One region of the Mesorhizobium sp. YR577 genome, then DNA from elsewhere that is predicted to be linked to it. Evidence: riboswitches for the same ligand, from Rfam matches in the RefSeq annotation. Region 1 holds a riboswitch; the other holds the start of a gene.
What was found. Region 1 has a riboswitch for thiamine pyrophosphate ahead of thiC (phosphomethylpyrimidine synthase ThiC). Riboswitches for the same ligand answer to the same signal wherever they lie in the genome.
Positions count from the first base shown of each region.

Region 1 (7,652 bases):
GGGCGGATGCCGACCCCGCTCTCAACGATTTCCGATTCTGCGAAAGCGGGATGGATGGTGTAGGCGGCATTCAGCAGTTCCATCATCGAGCGCGCGGTGATCGAGCCTATGGCGTCGCTTTCGATCATCGTCGCGCCGACCATGAAGTGATGGTCGTTTCGCGGGACGACATAGACGGGAAAGCGCGGATGCAGCAGCCTGATGGGCCGCGACAGTGACACATCCGGCGTGTGCAGGATGACCATTTCACCACGCACGCCACGAATTTGCGGATCGGCCTTCGCCCTTGCCATTCCCGTGCAATCGATGGTGACGTCGAAACGCTTCGTCCACCCAGGCGCGCCTTCGACGAACGACACGCCTTTCCGCTCCAGCCTGTCGCGAAGTGCCGTGAGTGCCGCGCGGGGGTCGAGATGCGCTTCGCGGACAAAATGCAGCGCCAGGCGAAAGCGACCGCCAAGATCGGGCTCCAGCGCGCTGATCTCTTCTTCGCCCAATGTCTGGAACCCATTGGAGCGTGAGGCGAAGCGGGCCAGTTCGGTGGCGTCACGGCCAGCAGCCACCACCAGTGTGCCGGCGCGGGTGACATAGCCCGGCAATGCTGTTTCCCACCAGTCGGCGGCATTGAGGCCCAGATCCTGGACGATCTGCTCTGCGCTCTCGCGCTCACAATCGGGAGCCAGCATACCGCCTGCATACCACGACGCAGTGCCCGTGGTGTCGCGGCGCGGGTCGACGACGGTAACGATCGCCCCCAGCGTCGCAAGTTCGTAGGCGGCAGTCAGGCCGGCAACACCGGCCCCTTTGACCAGCGCTTTCATGGCACCAGCGCCGTTTCAACGGCGGGCTTTCCGGCTTCATCGACAGGCATGTAGAGATCGCCGCCCTGCCGATATTTCGCGGCCATCGCCGCCATGCCCTCCTTCTGCGCTTCTGCGCGGATGTCGTGAGAGATGCGCATCGAGCAGAATTTTGGCCCGCACATTGAGCAGAAATGCGCGACCTTATGCGCCTCCTTGGGCAGCGTCTGGTCGTGGAACGACCGCGCCGTCTCGGGATCGAGCGAGAGGTTGAACTGGTCCTCCCAGCGGAACTCGAAACGCGCCCGCGACAAAGCATCGTCGCGGATTTTGGCGGCAGGATGCCCCTTGGCAAGATCGGCGGCATGGGCGGCGATCTTGTAGGTGATGACGCCGGTCTTGACGTCGTCGCGGTCGGGGAGGCCGAGATGTTCCTTCGGCGTGACATAGCAGAGCATCGCCGTGCCGAACCAGCCGATCATGGCTGCACCAATGCCGGAGGTGATGTGATCGTAGCCGGGCGCAATGTCGGTGGTGAGCGGTCCAAGCGTGTAAAAGGGGGCCTCGCCGCAGACGGCAAGCTGCTTGTCCATGTTCTCCTTGATCTTGTGCATCGGCACGTGGCCAGGACCTTCGATCATCACCTGGCAATCCTTGGCCCAGGCGATCTGGGTCAGTTCGCCAAGCGTCTCCAGTTCGGCGAATTGCGCGGCATCGTTGGCGTCGGCGATGGAGCCGGGGCGCAGGCCGTCGCCGAGCGAGAAGGCAACGTCATAGGCGCGGCAGATGTCGCAGATTTCCTCGAAATGCTCGAAGAGAAAGCTTTCCCTGTGGTGATGCAGGCACCATTTGGCCATGATCGACCCGCCGCGGCTGACGATGCCGGTGACGCGATTGACGGTCAGCGGAATGTAGGGCAGCCGGACGCCGGCATGGATGGTGAAATAGTCGACGCCCTGTTCGGCCTGCTCGATCAGCGTGTCGCGATAGACCTCCCAGGTTAGGTCTTCGGCGATGCCGCTCACCTTCTCCAGCGCCTGGTAGAGCGGCACGGTGCCGATCGGAACCGGCGAGTTGCGGATGATCCATTCGCGAATGTTGTGGATATTGCGGCCGGTGGACAGGTCCATCACCGTGTCGGCGCCCCAGCGGATCGCCCACACCATCTTTTCGACCTCCTCGGCCATGGAAGAGGTGACTGCGGAATTGCCGATATTGGCGTTGATCTTGACCAGGAAATTGCGGCCGATGATCATCGGTTCGCTTTCGGGATGATTGATGTTGGAGGGGATGATGGCACGACCGCGCGCCACCTCGTCGCGCACGAACTCCGGCGTGACATAATCGGGAATCGCTGCGCCAAAACTGTCACCGTCGCGCTCCAGCGCGGCGTACGCCCTCTCGCGGCCGAGGTTTTCGCGAATGGCGACGAACTCCATTTCGGGAGTGATGATGCCGGCGCGTGCATAGGCAAGTTGCGTGACGGCCCTGCCGCCCTCAGCCTTCAAGGGCTGGTTGCGCACCGGAAACTCCGGCGTCAGCCGGTTGCCGGAGACAAAGCCGTTGTCTTCCGGCTTGATGACACGGCCCTCGTAGCGCTCGACATCGCCACGCGCGACGATCCAGCCTTCGCGAAGGCGCTCAAGCCCTCCTTCGATATCGGTTTTGACGTTAGCGTCGGTGTAGGGGCCGGAAGGATCATAGACCGTTACGGGTGGCTCGCCTGCACTCGGATGCACCGAAATCTCGCGCAGCGGCACGCGCAGTTCGGGATGGATGATTCCCGGTTTGTGGATTTTTCGCGAAGCCGGCAGTTCGCCAACGGTCACGGTTGGGGTCAAGGCATTCATATGGACCTCCTTTGCTTGGTCGCATTGGAGACCCAGTCCTATGCCGAAAGGAGGATAGAGAGGCTTCGCCTGCTGAATCCGGGAATCTGCCCGGGATGATTCTGCCTGGGTCTGCGACCCGCGAAGCTTCCGCACCGTCCCTACGCCAGTATGAACTGGATCAGGTTCAACGGGTCACTGCGCTGCGAAAGCCAGCAGTATCTCAGCCCCTTGTCGGGACTCCCCTGGTGAGGGTCAAGGGTGGATGAATGTGCCGGGAGTTGTCAACCGTTGAATTGCTCTGAATTGTGCAGTTCTTCCGACGATCCGGATTTCCCGGCTGACGCGCTGACTGGAACAAGGCGGCTTTTCAGCTTTCGAAGTGCCCGCTCATCGAGGCCCATGCCTGCAAGATAGTGGAATGTGCCACCATGATTTTCGTTAAGGTGGCTGAGCGTCGCGCGCATCGTTTCGGGGGGGCAGGCAAGGAAGCTTTCCACCAGATGCGGGTCTGTGCCGCGTGTGAGAGCCTGTGCACGCAGGCGCTCGATAAGCGGTGCGGCGATCGAAGTCGTCAATGCATAATCGGCTATGATCGTGTCGTCTTCGACCCCCGCGAGCGACAGCAATAGGGCCGCGATGATGCCGGTCCGGTCTTTGCCCGCACTGCAATGAAAGAGCACGATGCCCTCGTCAGCCTCGGCGATGGCAGTCAGTACAGTGGCGATCGGCTCCCGGCATTGATCGATGGCATCGCGATAGCGAGCCGCCATGTCGAACAGTGCACCATTCGATTCGCGCACGGCATCTATAGGCGAAAGGGCGCCAAAGAGCGGAATGTTGCGATATTGGATGATGGCATGCGATGCGAATGGATTGGGCTCGATCGCAAGCTCGTGGACGCTACGCAGGTCGATGACGGTGCGCAGCCCTTCATTGACCAGAACGCTCATGTCGTTCTCGTTCAAGAGGTGCAGACCGTCGCCGCGAAGGAGCGCGCGCCATCTCGTCTCGCCGTCATCCTTTGTGGCATAACCGCCAAGATCACGAACATTATGTGCGCCGGCGAGGCGAATGAGGCGGGCAGGGGAATTGGTCATCAACGCAGTCCCGATTTCATGAAGGATTCGATCACCTGCCGCTGGAGAATAAGGTAGATGACGAGGATGGGCAGGCTGGCAAGCGTCGAAGCAGCCATTAGTGGTCCCCAGAGATTTCCTTCCTGGGTCATGAACATCTGCAGACCGATCTGGACCACCGAATTTTCGATGCTGCGCGACAGAAGCAGTGGCCAGAAATACTCGTTCCATGCCGAGATAAAGGCAAGGATGACGAGGGAAGCAAGGGAGGCGCGCATATTGGGCACGACGATCTCCCACAGGATACGCAAGTGGCTCGCCCCATCCATACGCGCTGCCTCGATCACTTCGGTCGGAAACGACTTCATGGCATGGTAGAGCATCAGCACGGCGAAGGCCGCCGCCGCATGCGGCACCACCAGACCTGTCAATGTGTCAAGCAGCCCAAGCCGGGAGGCAAGCACGTAATTCGGGATCATCGTCACCTGGAACGGAACCAGCCAGGACAGTGCGATCACGCCATAGACCAACCCCGAGAACCGGAAGCGCCAGCGCACCAGCGCATAGGCCGCAAGCAGCCCGGTCAGAACCTGGAACGCCGCCGTTGCGGCAGACACGATTGTCGTATTGGCCAGCATCCGCAGCATCGGAATCTGGGTCAGCACGAAGCTGTAGTTTTCGAGCGAAGGCGAGAGCGGCCAGAGCGTTGTCGAGAAAATTTCGTTTTCCGGCTTCAGCGAGGAGGCGACCATCCAGTAGACCGGAAAAATCGCAATCACGACGAGAAGGATCATTGTTCCATGGACGGCGATCGACCCGACGGAAATCGTCCGGCGAACGGTCGTTTGCCGGGAAACATCCAGGCGGGTAGTGGAAAAGTCCTGGCTAATTGTCATAGACGGCGCGCCTCTGCATGAGCCTCAGACAAACGAAGGCGATCGCGGAAAAGCCCGCGAAGGCGATCATACCGGCGGCCGAACTCCAGCCGACCGACAGGCTGCCGAAGCCATAGTCCCAAAGCAGGTAAAAGATGTTGGTAGTCGATTTCAGCGGGCCGCCATGGGTCAGCACGTTGATATAGGTGAAGCTCCATTGCGCACCGAACAGGATGGTCATCATCGACAAGAGCAGGATGGTCGGCGACAGCAATGGCAGGCGGATATCGCGGATGATCTGCCAGCGCGTCGCGCCGTCCATACGGGCAGCCTCTACATAACTCGGATTGATGCTGGCATTGGCGGCCGAAAACAGCAGCGTCGAAAAACCGATCAGCTTCCATCCCGTTATCCAGATCAGAGTGCCGAGCGCATATTTCGGGTCCTGCAGGAAGCCGATTTTCGACAGGCCGAGACCGACGAGTGCATGGTTGACGAGACCGTGATCTTCATTGAGCAGCCAGCGCCACACGATCGCGGCGACCACCGGCGCGATGATCATCGGCACGAAAATCAACGTACGGTAGAGGTTGCGCAGCGGCCCTTTCAGGTCCTGAGTGAAGATCGCCACCGCAAGCGGAATGATGACGGACATCGGAAACAGGCCGATGATATAGATCGCCGTGTTCCATAGCGCGCGCTGCATCTCCGGCAGGATGAACAGTCGCCGGTAATTTTCGAGGCCAACGAAGGCCTTTGGTGCGGTCGGCAGCATGTTCCATTGGTAGAACGAGAGCTGGAACGCCTCGAAGAGCGGAACGTAAATCCAGATGATCAGTGTCACGAGTACGGGCGCGAGGTAGAGCCAGGGCGCAATCCGGGGGTCGGTAAAAAGCCGCTTCAACAGCGAGCGTCGGCCCCCTGCGTAGGAGCCCGCGTCGGAATACGCAGCTACGGTAAAACTCATGGCTATCGACCTCGAACTGGCGGACGCGGGCGAGTTGGCCCGCATCCTGTTATCTGCTGGTTATTGCGGCATCAGGCTTTGCGCATCCGCCTGCGCCTGTTTCAGAACGGCTTCTGCATCCGCTTCGCCGAAGATCGCTTCACGAACGCCGTCCATCATGATCTTTTCGACCTGCCGGTAGTTCGGACCGGGGAAAGCGACATTGGCCGTCAGCCGAGAGAGTTGTTCCAGGTTCGGGCGGATCATCGGATTGGCCCTCACCCACTCGCCGAGATATTGGGGATCGTCGACGATATCGAGCCGAAGCGGCAGATAGCCGATCTTAGAGGTGATGATCGTGTAAGCGTGCTTCGAAGTCAGGAACTTCAGGAGTTCATAGGCCGCGCGCTGCTTGGCCGGATCCTTGCTGAAGACGTAGAGTGCGCTGCCTGAGTTGGTCGGCCGCGTCGGCTTGTCGCCGAAGGACGGCATAGCGGTGACGCGCAGATCGAAATTGTCCTTGGCTGATTTCGACAGGCTGTTCTGCACAGCGCTGGTGTAGAGAAACATGCCGAGATTGCCGCTCGCCATCGTGTCCATGTGGCTGCCGACATCGATGCGGGCATGGGCGCCGCTGTCGACCATGTCGCGCAGCATCTTCACGGCTTCCAGCGCACCGCCGTCGGCGAAGGTGAGCGTGTTGCCGTCGCGGACATTTCCGCCATTCGACATTTCGATGGCCTGATAAACGAAGGTGCCGTCCACCGGACCGTAGGCGCCGGGGAAGAAGCCGTTTTTGCCGGTCTTCTGGTTGATCGCCTCGCCAGCGGCCTTGACGTCCGCCCATGTCTTCGGTGGCTGATCTGGGTCGAGCCCTGCCTGACGGAAGAGGTCTGCATTGTAATAGAGGATCGGCGTGGAAAAGGTGTAGGCGAGCCCATAGGTTTTGCCGTCGAACTTGCCGAGTTCCAGGCCCTGCGGGATCATTCCGGAGAGATGCTCGGAGAGTTCTTTAGCCGGCACCATATCTTCAAGGGCGTTCGCGCCGAGATCGTTGGCGATGTAGATCAAGTCGCGGAAAACAAGCTGGGCGACATCCGGCTGCTGACCCGCGACGATGTCGGCCTGGACCCGTGACAGAATCTCATTCGAAGGCACCGGAATGCCCTCGACCTTGATGTTCGGATTGGCATCCATGAACTCCTTGAGGAGTTCGCGCGTGGCATCGGCCCCAGCACTCGCCGATGCCAGATTGTAGTTGTAGAAGGTGATGGTGACCGGCTTGTCGACGGTTTCGGCCATCTGCGCCTGTGCCAGACCAGCCGGAATGGCGAGGCCCGTTCCGACGGCAAGCATCAGCTTAAGGCATTCTCTTCTAAGCATCGTGATCGTCCTTTGTGATCGGATATGGCCTGTCACTCTGCGGCGAGTGTCTCGCCTTCATTCAGCTTGCGCAGGAAATCGAGGGGATAGCGGTTGAGTTCGGCGCGGTCCGAAGGCAGCGGCACGAAACTTACCGTCAGGCCGGAATCGCGAATGGTGCCGATGGCGAAAGAGGCGCCATTGACCATGCGCAGCACGTCCTTCTGCAGGATGTCGGTGGCGGCGTGCTGACCCATACCAATGACGACCGGGATGCCGTGCCAAACTGAAACGCGGTCGTAGTGAACATGCCCGCTGAGAAGGCCGACGACATTGCGACCTTTCAGGATATCGGCGAGGCGCTGCGTGTCCTCGACCCGGATCGAGCGCCACGGCGCGAATTCATTTTCGTTGCCGATTGCCGGCGCATGATGCGAGACGATCAGTTTGGGCAGCCCGGGATTCGTCACGATAACCTGTTCCAGCCAGGCGAATTGTTCCGGCTCGATATTGCCACCGATCTGCCCGGGAATGGACGAATCCAGCGCGATGACATGCACGCCGTCAATGACGCGATCATGGAAATAGGGGGCGGAAGAATGCTCTCCCTGCTCCAGGAAACCCTCATAAAAACCTTCACGCGTGTCGTGATTGCCGAGCGCGTAGAGGACTGGAATGTCCAGCGCGCCCATGATCCGCTTTAGTTCGCCGAAGCTCTCGATATCGCCACGGTTGGTCAGATCGCCGCTGGCGACGATGAA
Region 1 covers NZ_FPBI01000023.1:20,352-28,003, forward strand. The annotation lists gene thiO (glycine oxidase ThiO) at 1-821, opposite strand, end outside; gene thiC (phosphomethylpyrimidine synthase ThiC) at 818-2,650, opposite strand; TPP riboswitch at 2,770-2,886, opposite strand; gene BM413_RS25815 (tyrosine-protein phosphatase) at 2,914-3,729, opposite strand; gene BM413_RS25820 (carbohydrate ABC transporter permease) at 3,729-4,604, opposite strand; gene BM413_RS25825 (carbohydrate ABC transporter permease) at 4,594-5,550, opposite strand; gene BM413_RS25830 (ABC transporter substrate-binding protein) at 5,611-6,912, opposite strand; gene BM413_RS25835 (metallophosphoesterase) at 6,945-7,652, opposite strand, start outside.

Region 2 (7,652 bases), on a different contig from region 1:
CTACGGTCGGACATGTCTCACCCCTCCAGCTCCTCCCGAAGCATTTCCAGTTCCAGCCATTCCTCTTCCATGGCAACCAGCGTCGCGCGTTCCTTGTCGAGGGCGGCGATGGTTTTTTGAAACCCCTTCGGGTCGCGCTCGTAGAAGGCCGGGTCGGCGATGTTGTTTTCCAGCGCCGAGATCGAGGCCGAGACGGCAGCCATCTTTCCGGGGAGGCTTTCCAGCGCGAATTTCTGCTTGAAGGAAAGCTTCTTCGCCGGTCCCTTCTGCGCTTCCGACGCGCTCTCGGCGCGCGGCGTGTCGCCGGCCTGCTTCTGCACCGCACGGCGGTCGTTCAGCCGCGTGCCGCCGCGCTGGGCGAGCATGTCGGCATAGCCGCCGGCATATTCGATCCAGCGCCCCTCGCCGTCCGGTGCGATGATGCTGGTGACGGTGCGGTCGAGGAAGTCGCGGTCGTGGCTGACGAGGATGACCGTGCCGGCGAAACCGGCGACCAGTTCCTGCAGCAGCTCCAGCGTTTCCATGTCGAGATCGTTGGTCGGCTCGTCGAGCACCAAAAGGTTGGCCGGACGCGCCAGCACCCGCGCCAAAAGCAGCCGGGCGCGCTCACCGCCGGAAAGCTCGCGCACCGGCGTGCGCGCCTGCTCCGGCTTGAACAGGAAGTCCTTCATGTAGGAGACGACGTGGCGCTCCTCGCCATTGATGACGAGGTTGTCGCCGCGCCCGTCGGTGAGATAATGCCCAAGCGTTTCCTGCGGATCGACCGCCTCGCGTTTCTGGTCGAGGGTGGCGATCTCCAGATTGGTGCCGAGCCGCACCGAACCGGAATCCGGCTGCAACTCGCCGGTCAGCATCTTCAGCAGCGTCGTCTTGCCGGCACCGTTGGGTCCGACCAGGCCGATGCGGTCGCCGCGCTGGATGCGTGTCGAAAAGCCTTTGACGACGGTGAGATCGCCGAAGCTTTTCTCGATGTTCTTGGCTTCGATGACCAGCTTGCCGGATTCGGCGGCATCGCTCGCCACCATGGTCGCCACACCTTCCGCGCCCTTGTGACCACGAAAGCGCTGGCGCATCGTCTGAAGCTCACCCAGCCGGCGCATATTGCGCTTGCGCCGCGCGGTCACGCCATAACGCAGCCAGTGCTCCTCGCGCACGATCTGGCGGCCGAGCTTGTGCTGTTCGCGCTCTTCTTCTTCGAGGATGGTGTCGCGCCATTCCTCGAAATGCGCGAAACCTTTGTCGAGCTTGCGTGTCTGGCCGCGATCGAGCCAGACGGTGGCGCGCGATACGCGCTCGAGAAAGCGCCGGTCGTGCGAAATCACGATCAGTGCCGAGGACGAGCGGTTGAGCTCGTCTTCCAGCCATTCGATCACCTGCAGGTCGAGATGGTTGGTCGGCTCGTCGAGCAGCAGGATGTCGGGCTCAGGCGCCATGACGCGGGCAAGTGCGGCACGCCGCGCCTCGCCGCCCGAAAGATCGTCGGGGCGCTCCTCGCCGGTCAGGCCGAGATGTTCCATCAGATAGGTGGCGCGGTAGGGATCGTCAGCCGGCCCGAGACCCGCCTCAACATAGGCGCGCACGCTCGCAAAACCTTCCATGTCGGGCATCTGCGGCAGATAGCGGATGGTCGCGGAGGGCTGGCGAAAGAATTCGCCGTCCTGCGGCTCGATGATGCCGGCGGCGATCTTGAGCAGCGTCGACTTGCCCGAGCCGTTGCGCCCGACCAGCGCGATGCGCTCGCCCGCCGAGGCCGACAGTGCTGCACCGTCAAGCAGCGGCGTGCCGCCGAAGGTCAGCCGGATGCCGTCGAGATTGAGAAGCGGTGGCGCCATGTCTTTTCAGTGTTCCGGAAGAGGATAAGGATGGGCGAGCAGCAGCGCGCGGCCACGTTCGAGCGTGATGCGCAGGCTTCCGCGCACTTCGTTGGAGAGCGTCAGCGATGAGCCGAAGGCGACCTCGACATTGTCGAGCGGCCATTTCGCGCCGATTTCGGTGAGGCCCGACAATTCGGAAAAGCCGAGCACGGAAAACAGCGTGCCGTCGGCATAGTCAAAACCGGTCGTGCCGGGCAGCAGCGGGTGCCCCTCCTGCGCGCCGCTGGTCAGCACCGTCGGCGTGCCTTGTTCGGCCAGCCTCAGGGCCAGCGCCAGATGCAGGAAGGCATGGTCGGCGCGCGGGCCGCCGAAGGCGCCGGCCAGCACCAGCGAGGTCGCGCCGCGCTTGAGCGCTGCTGCAATCGCCAGTTCGCCGTCGGTATTGTCCTTTTCCGCTGGAAAGGTCTCGCGCGGTATAGCTGCGTAGCTTTCGGGCAGGTTTTCCGGAACGGAGTCGAAATCGCCGACCCACAGCTCCGGCGTCACGCCAAGCATCGCCGCATGGCCGATGCCGGCATCGGCCGCGATGATGCGGCTGCCTTCGAGTTGCGCGTCGATGCGGGGCGTGCGGACGAGTTCGCCGCCAAGCAGGATGAAAAATCGGCTCATGGTGGCTCGCCTCTATCATGCCGCGCGGCCATACGGGAAGCCGCCAATGCGCCGCGCAGCCCGAAACTACCGCTTGCGCGCCTCTTCGCTTGGTCCTATGTCTGATCCCGCTCTAACGGGGTGCCGGACACGATTTTCGTGAGCCGGCTGAGAGGCAAGGGGGAAACCCGGCCAACCCGCTGAACCTGATCCGGTTTGTACCGGCGGAGGGATTAGATGCTTCGGACGCCCGGCGCTTCAAATTCCCTTTCAACGCTAATGAAGGAGGCGCCGATGCGCACGCTGCTATTCTCGCTCGTTTCCACCCTTGCCGTGGCCGCCGCCCTGCCGGCGCTCGCCGCTGAAAAACTCACCGTCTACACCTATGAGAGCTTCACCGCCGAATGGGGCCCGGGCCCGCAGGTGGAAAAGGCCTTCGAGGCTGAGTGCGGCTGCGATGTCGAGTTCGTCTCGGTGGCCGACGGCGTGGCGCTGCTGAACCGCGTCAAGCTGGAGGGCGCTTCCACCAAGGCCGATGTCGTGCTCGGCCTCGACACCAACCTGACCACCGAGGCCAAGGCCACCGCCCTGTTTTCGCCCTCCGGCATCGATCTCGCCAGCATCAAGGTGCCGGGCGGCTGGACGGACGATACGTTCGTGCCCTTCGACTACGGCTATTTCGCCGTCGTCTACGACACCGAGAAGCTGAAGAACCCGCCCAAGAGCCTGAAGGAACTGGTCGAGGGCGATCCTTCGGAAAAGATCGCCATCCAGGACCCGCGCACGTCCACGCCGGGCCTCGGCCTGCTGCTCTGGGTCAAGGCGGTCTATGGCGACAAGGCACCGGAAGCCTGGGCCAAGCTGAAGAACCGCGTGCTGACCGTGACGCCGGGCTGGAGCGAGGCCTACGGCCTGTTCACCAAGGGCGAAGCGCCGATGGTGCTGTCCTACACCACCTCGCCCGCCTACCACATGATCGCTGAGAGCACGGACAAATATCAGGCTGCACCCTTCGAGGAGGGTCATTACCTGCAGGTCGAAGTCGCCGGCATCACCACCACCGGCGCGAAGAACCCACTGGCGAAGAAGTTCATGGAATTCATGACCAGGCCCGGCTTCCAGGACGCCATTCCCGAAACCAACTGGATGTTCCCCGCCGGCAAGACCGACAAGCCGCTCAACCCGGCCTTCGACAAGCTCGTAAAGCCGGCGAAGACCTTGCAGATCAGCGCCGACGACGTGGCCGCCAACCGCAAGGCGTGGGTGGACGAGTGGCTGGGGGTTATGAGCAAGTGAGCGGGCGGCGGCGGCCTTCCTCCCCCCTTGAGGGGGAGGTGTCGCCGCAGGCGACGGAGAGGGTTGCCGGAGGCAGCGCGAGGCGCAATTGAATGTCGAGTACGGCCGCACCGACCCCACCCCCGGCCTTCGGCCGTACCCTCCCCTCAAGGGGGAGGGATAGGCGCATCACCGCCGGCATCATCGCGCTTGCCGCGATAGCCGTCCTCATCGGCGGCGCGTTTCTCGGCCTGATCCTCGAAGGCGCGCGCGACACGTCCGGCGCTATCGCCGCCTTCGATTCCTACCTCTTCCGCGTCGCCCGCTTCACGCTGTGGCAGGCGCTTCTATCAGCTACGCTTTCCATCATCCCCGCGATCTTCGTCGCGCGCGCCCTCTCCCGGCACCCGGCATTTCCAGGGCGCGGGCTGATCCTGCGCCTGTTTGCCGTGCCGCTGGCGCTGCCGGCCATCGTCGTGGCGCTTGGCGTTCTCGCCCTCTACGGCCGCGCCGGCTATTTCTCCGGCCTGCTTTCGACCATCGGCGGCGGCGACTGGCCCGGCATCTACGGCCTGTCGGGTATTCTGGTCGCGCATGTCTTCTTCAACCTGCCGCTGGCGACCCGCCTCTTTCTGGAGGCCCTGAACACGGTGCCTGCCGACCAGTGGCGGCTGGCGAGCCAGCTCGGCATGGGTGCTCGCTCCAGCTTTCGCCTGATCGAATGGCCGGCCCTGCGCGCCAGCCTGCCGGGTGTCGCCGGCCTTGTCTTCATGCTGTGCATCACATCCTTCACCATCGTGCTGACACTGGGCGGCGGCCCGCGCGCCACCACGCTGGAAGTCGCGATCTACCAGTCGCTGCGCTTCGACTTCGACCCCGCCCGCGCCGTGGCACTGACGCTGCTGCAGATCGCGCTCACCATGGCGGTCGTGTTTGCGCTGATGCGGCTCGGCGCAAACACCACCGGCGATGCCAATCTGTCGGTGACGCAGCGCCGCTATGTCTCCGCCGGGCGTGGCGAAACCGCCCTCAACGCGGTCCTTCTCATTGCCGCACTTGCCTTCGTTGCCGGGCCGATGCTGGCGACCGTCCTTGCCGGACTCAACGCCGATCTTTTCCGCCTCGCCGGCGAAAGCACGGTGCGGCAGGCGACGATCACCAGCCTCGTGCTGGCAACGCTTTCCGCCTGCCTGTCGGCCATGCTGGCGCTGTCGCTGATCATGGCGCGGCGCGCGCTGGCCTTGCGGCGCGGGGCCGGCGAAAAGACCTTTCTGGAGCGCATGACCGACACAGGCGCCGGCTTCGTGCTGGTGGTGCCGCCCATCGTCCTCGGTGCGGGCTGGTTCGTGCTGCTGCGCCATATGGGCGATGTCTTCACTGTTGCGCCGATCATGGTCGTCACCGTCAATGCGGTCATGGCCATGCCCTTCGCCATCCGCGCCATACGCCCAGCCTATGACGCCGCCAGCGAGCGGCACGAGCGCCTCTGCGCCCAGCTCGGCATCAGCGGCTGGAACCGCCTGAGGCTGGTCGACTGGCCCGTTTTGCGCCGCCCGCTTTCGACCGCCTTTGCCTTCGCCATGGAGCTGTCACTTGGCGATCTCGGCGTCATCGCACTGTTCGGCAGCGATTCCGTGCAGACGCTGCCCTATCTTCTGCTCGCCCGCATGGGCAGCTATCGTACCGCGGATGCAGCCGGGCTTGCCCTGATGCTCGGCCTTCTCTGCCTCGTGCTGATGCTTGTCGCCGACCGGCTCGGAAAGGACGCTTCGCGATGATCGACAGGACAGGTGCCGGCATCACGCTGGACAAGGTGGCCTTCAGCTATGGCGAGACGGGGGTGGATTTCGACCTCGCGATCGAGCCGGCCGCGATCACCACGGTGATGGGGCCAAGCGGCGCCGGCAAATCGACCTTGCTCAATTTGATAGCCGGCTTCGAACTGCCGCGTTCGGGCCGCGTGCTGATCGGCGGCACCGACGTGACCGCTACGCCGCCCTCGGAACGGCCTGTCTCCATGGTGTTCCAGGAGAACAACCTCTTCGCCCATCTGACGGTCGAGCAGAATGTCGGCCTCGGCCGCTCCGCGGCCCTGCGCCTAATCGACACCGACCGTGCCGCCATAGCCGAAGCGCTTGACCGCACGGGCCTTGGCGACAAGCCAAAACGCCTGCCGCGCGAGCTTTCCGGCGGCGAACGCCAGCGCGTGGCGCTCGCCCGCGTTCTGGTGCGCGACCGGCCCGTGCTGCTTCTCGACGAACCCTTTGCCTCGCTTGGGCCTGCCCTGCGCGAGGACATGGTCGATCTGGTGAAGGCGCTTCAGGCCGAACGCGGCATGACTGTGGTTTTCGTGACACATCAACCAGAGGATGCCCGCAGAATCGGCGGAAACATGGTGTTTCTCGACCGTGGAACGGTGGCCGCGACCGGTGAAACCGTTACATTCTTCACCAAAGATGGACCTGCGGCGTTCCGGGACTATATTGGTTTTGATGCTGGCGCGTAGCGATTCGATTGAATCGCCCGGAAGCGGACATAATTTGCGGCCAGAGCAGTTTCAGGGGCTTATCCGCATTCTTGTTTTGCCAGGAAGAGTATGGCTAGGTCCGCGTAACACTGGGCTGCCGTGGATGGCAGTCATTGCCCGACGAAAGGAAGCCGTTCTGTCGACCTGCCGGATCACAGCCAGAGAGATGCTCTCGCCGGTGCGCCCTGCGGCGCGCTTCGGCTTTGCCGTGGCTTTTGTGGCACTGCTGGCCGGCTGCCAGGCGCTGACCGGCAGCGACATCACGGAATCTGCTTTCCGCCCGTCCGACAACCCGGTCACCGTCGACAGCGTTTCGCGCAACAACCGGCTGGCCGAACTCGCCAAGAGCCAGCATCCGCGCATTCTCGCGACCTATGGCGGCGAATATTCCGATCCCAAGCTTGAGCGCATGGTCGCCAAGGTCGTCGGCAGCCTGACCACCGTGTCGGCCAACCCGACCCAGACCTATCGCATCACCATTCTCAACTCGCCCAACGTCAACGCCTTCGCCCTGCCCGGCGGCTATCTCTATGTGACGCGCGGGCTGCTGGCGCTCGCCAACGATTCCTCCGAGCTTGCCGCCGTCATCGCCCACGAGATGGGCCATGTGACGGCCAATCACGGCCTTCAGCGCCAGCAGAAGGAAGCCGAGGAGGTGCTGGCCAACAAGGTCGTCACCGACGTTCTCGGCGAAAGCCAGACGGCCAAGGTGGCGCTGATCCGCGGCAAGCTCCGGCTCGCCCAGTTCTCGCGCAACCAGGAGCTGGAAGCCGACGCCATCGGCATCAAGGCGATCGGGCAGGCCGGCTTCGACCCCTATGCCGCCGGCCGCTTCCTGCAGTCCATGGCTGCCTACAGCGATTTCCGCTCGATCAGCGGCGCGACCGATCCGAGCCTCGACTTCCTGGCCAGCCACCCCAACACGCCGCAGCGCATCGAACTGGCGCAGCGCCACGCCCGCCTGATCGGCCCTCCCGGCACCGGGGTCAAGGATCGCGATTCCTTCCTCGCCGGCATTGACGGGTTGTTGTTCGGCGACACGCCGGAAGAAGGCTATGTGCGCGGCAACACGTTCATGCATCCGCGTCTTGGCGTGTCGTTCTCGGTCCCCGCAGGCTTTGCCATCGACAATACGGCGGCAGCCGTCACCGCGACCGGCCCCGGCGACATGGCGATCCGCTTCGACGGCGTGACCATCGAGCCGAAGATGTCGCTGACCGATTATCTGCGCAGCGGCTGGGTTGCCGGGCTGGTGGATTCAAGCGTGCGCACCGAGACCATCAATGGCAACGAGGCGGCAGTCGCCCAGGCGCGGGCCGACGGCTGGCAGTTCGACGTCACCGTCATCCGCGCCAACGGCCAGGTCTATCGCCTGCTGACGGCCGCAC
Region 2 covers NZ_FPBI01000001.1:234,705-242,356, reverse strand. The annotation lists gene BM413_RS01165 (ABC-F family ATP-binding cassette domain-containing protein) at 18-1,832, opposite strand; gene BM413_RS01160 (thiamine diphosphokinase) at 1,839-2,483, opposite strand; TPP riboswitch at 2,590-2,712, shown strand; gene thiB (thiamine ABC transporter substrate binding subunit) at 2,757-3,758, shown strand; gene thiP (thiamine/thiamine pyrophosphate ABC transporter permease) at 3,851-5,515, shown strand; gene thiQ (thiamine ABC transporter ATP-binding protein) at 5,512-6,243, shown strand; gene BM413_RS01140 (M48 family metalloprotease) at 6,431-7,652, shown strand, end outside.
Region 2: another riboswitch for thiamine pyrophosphate. It lies ahead of thiB (thiamine ABC transporter substrate binding subunit); the one in region 1 lies ahead of thiC (phosphomethylpyrimidine synthase ThiC).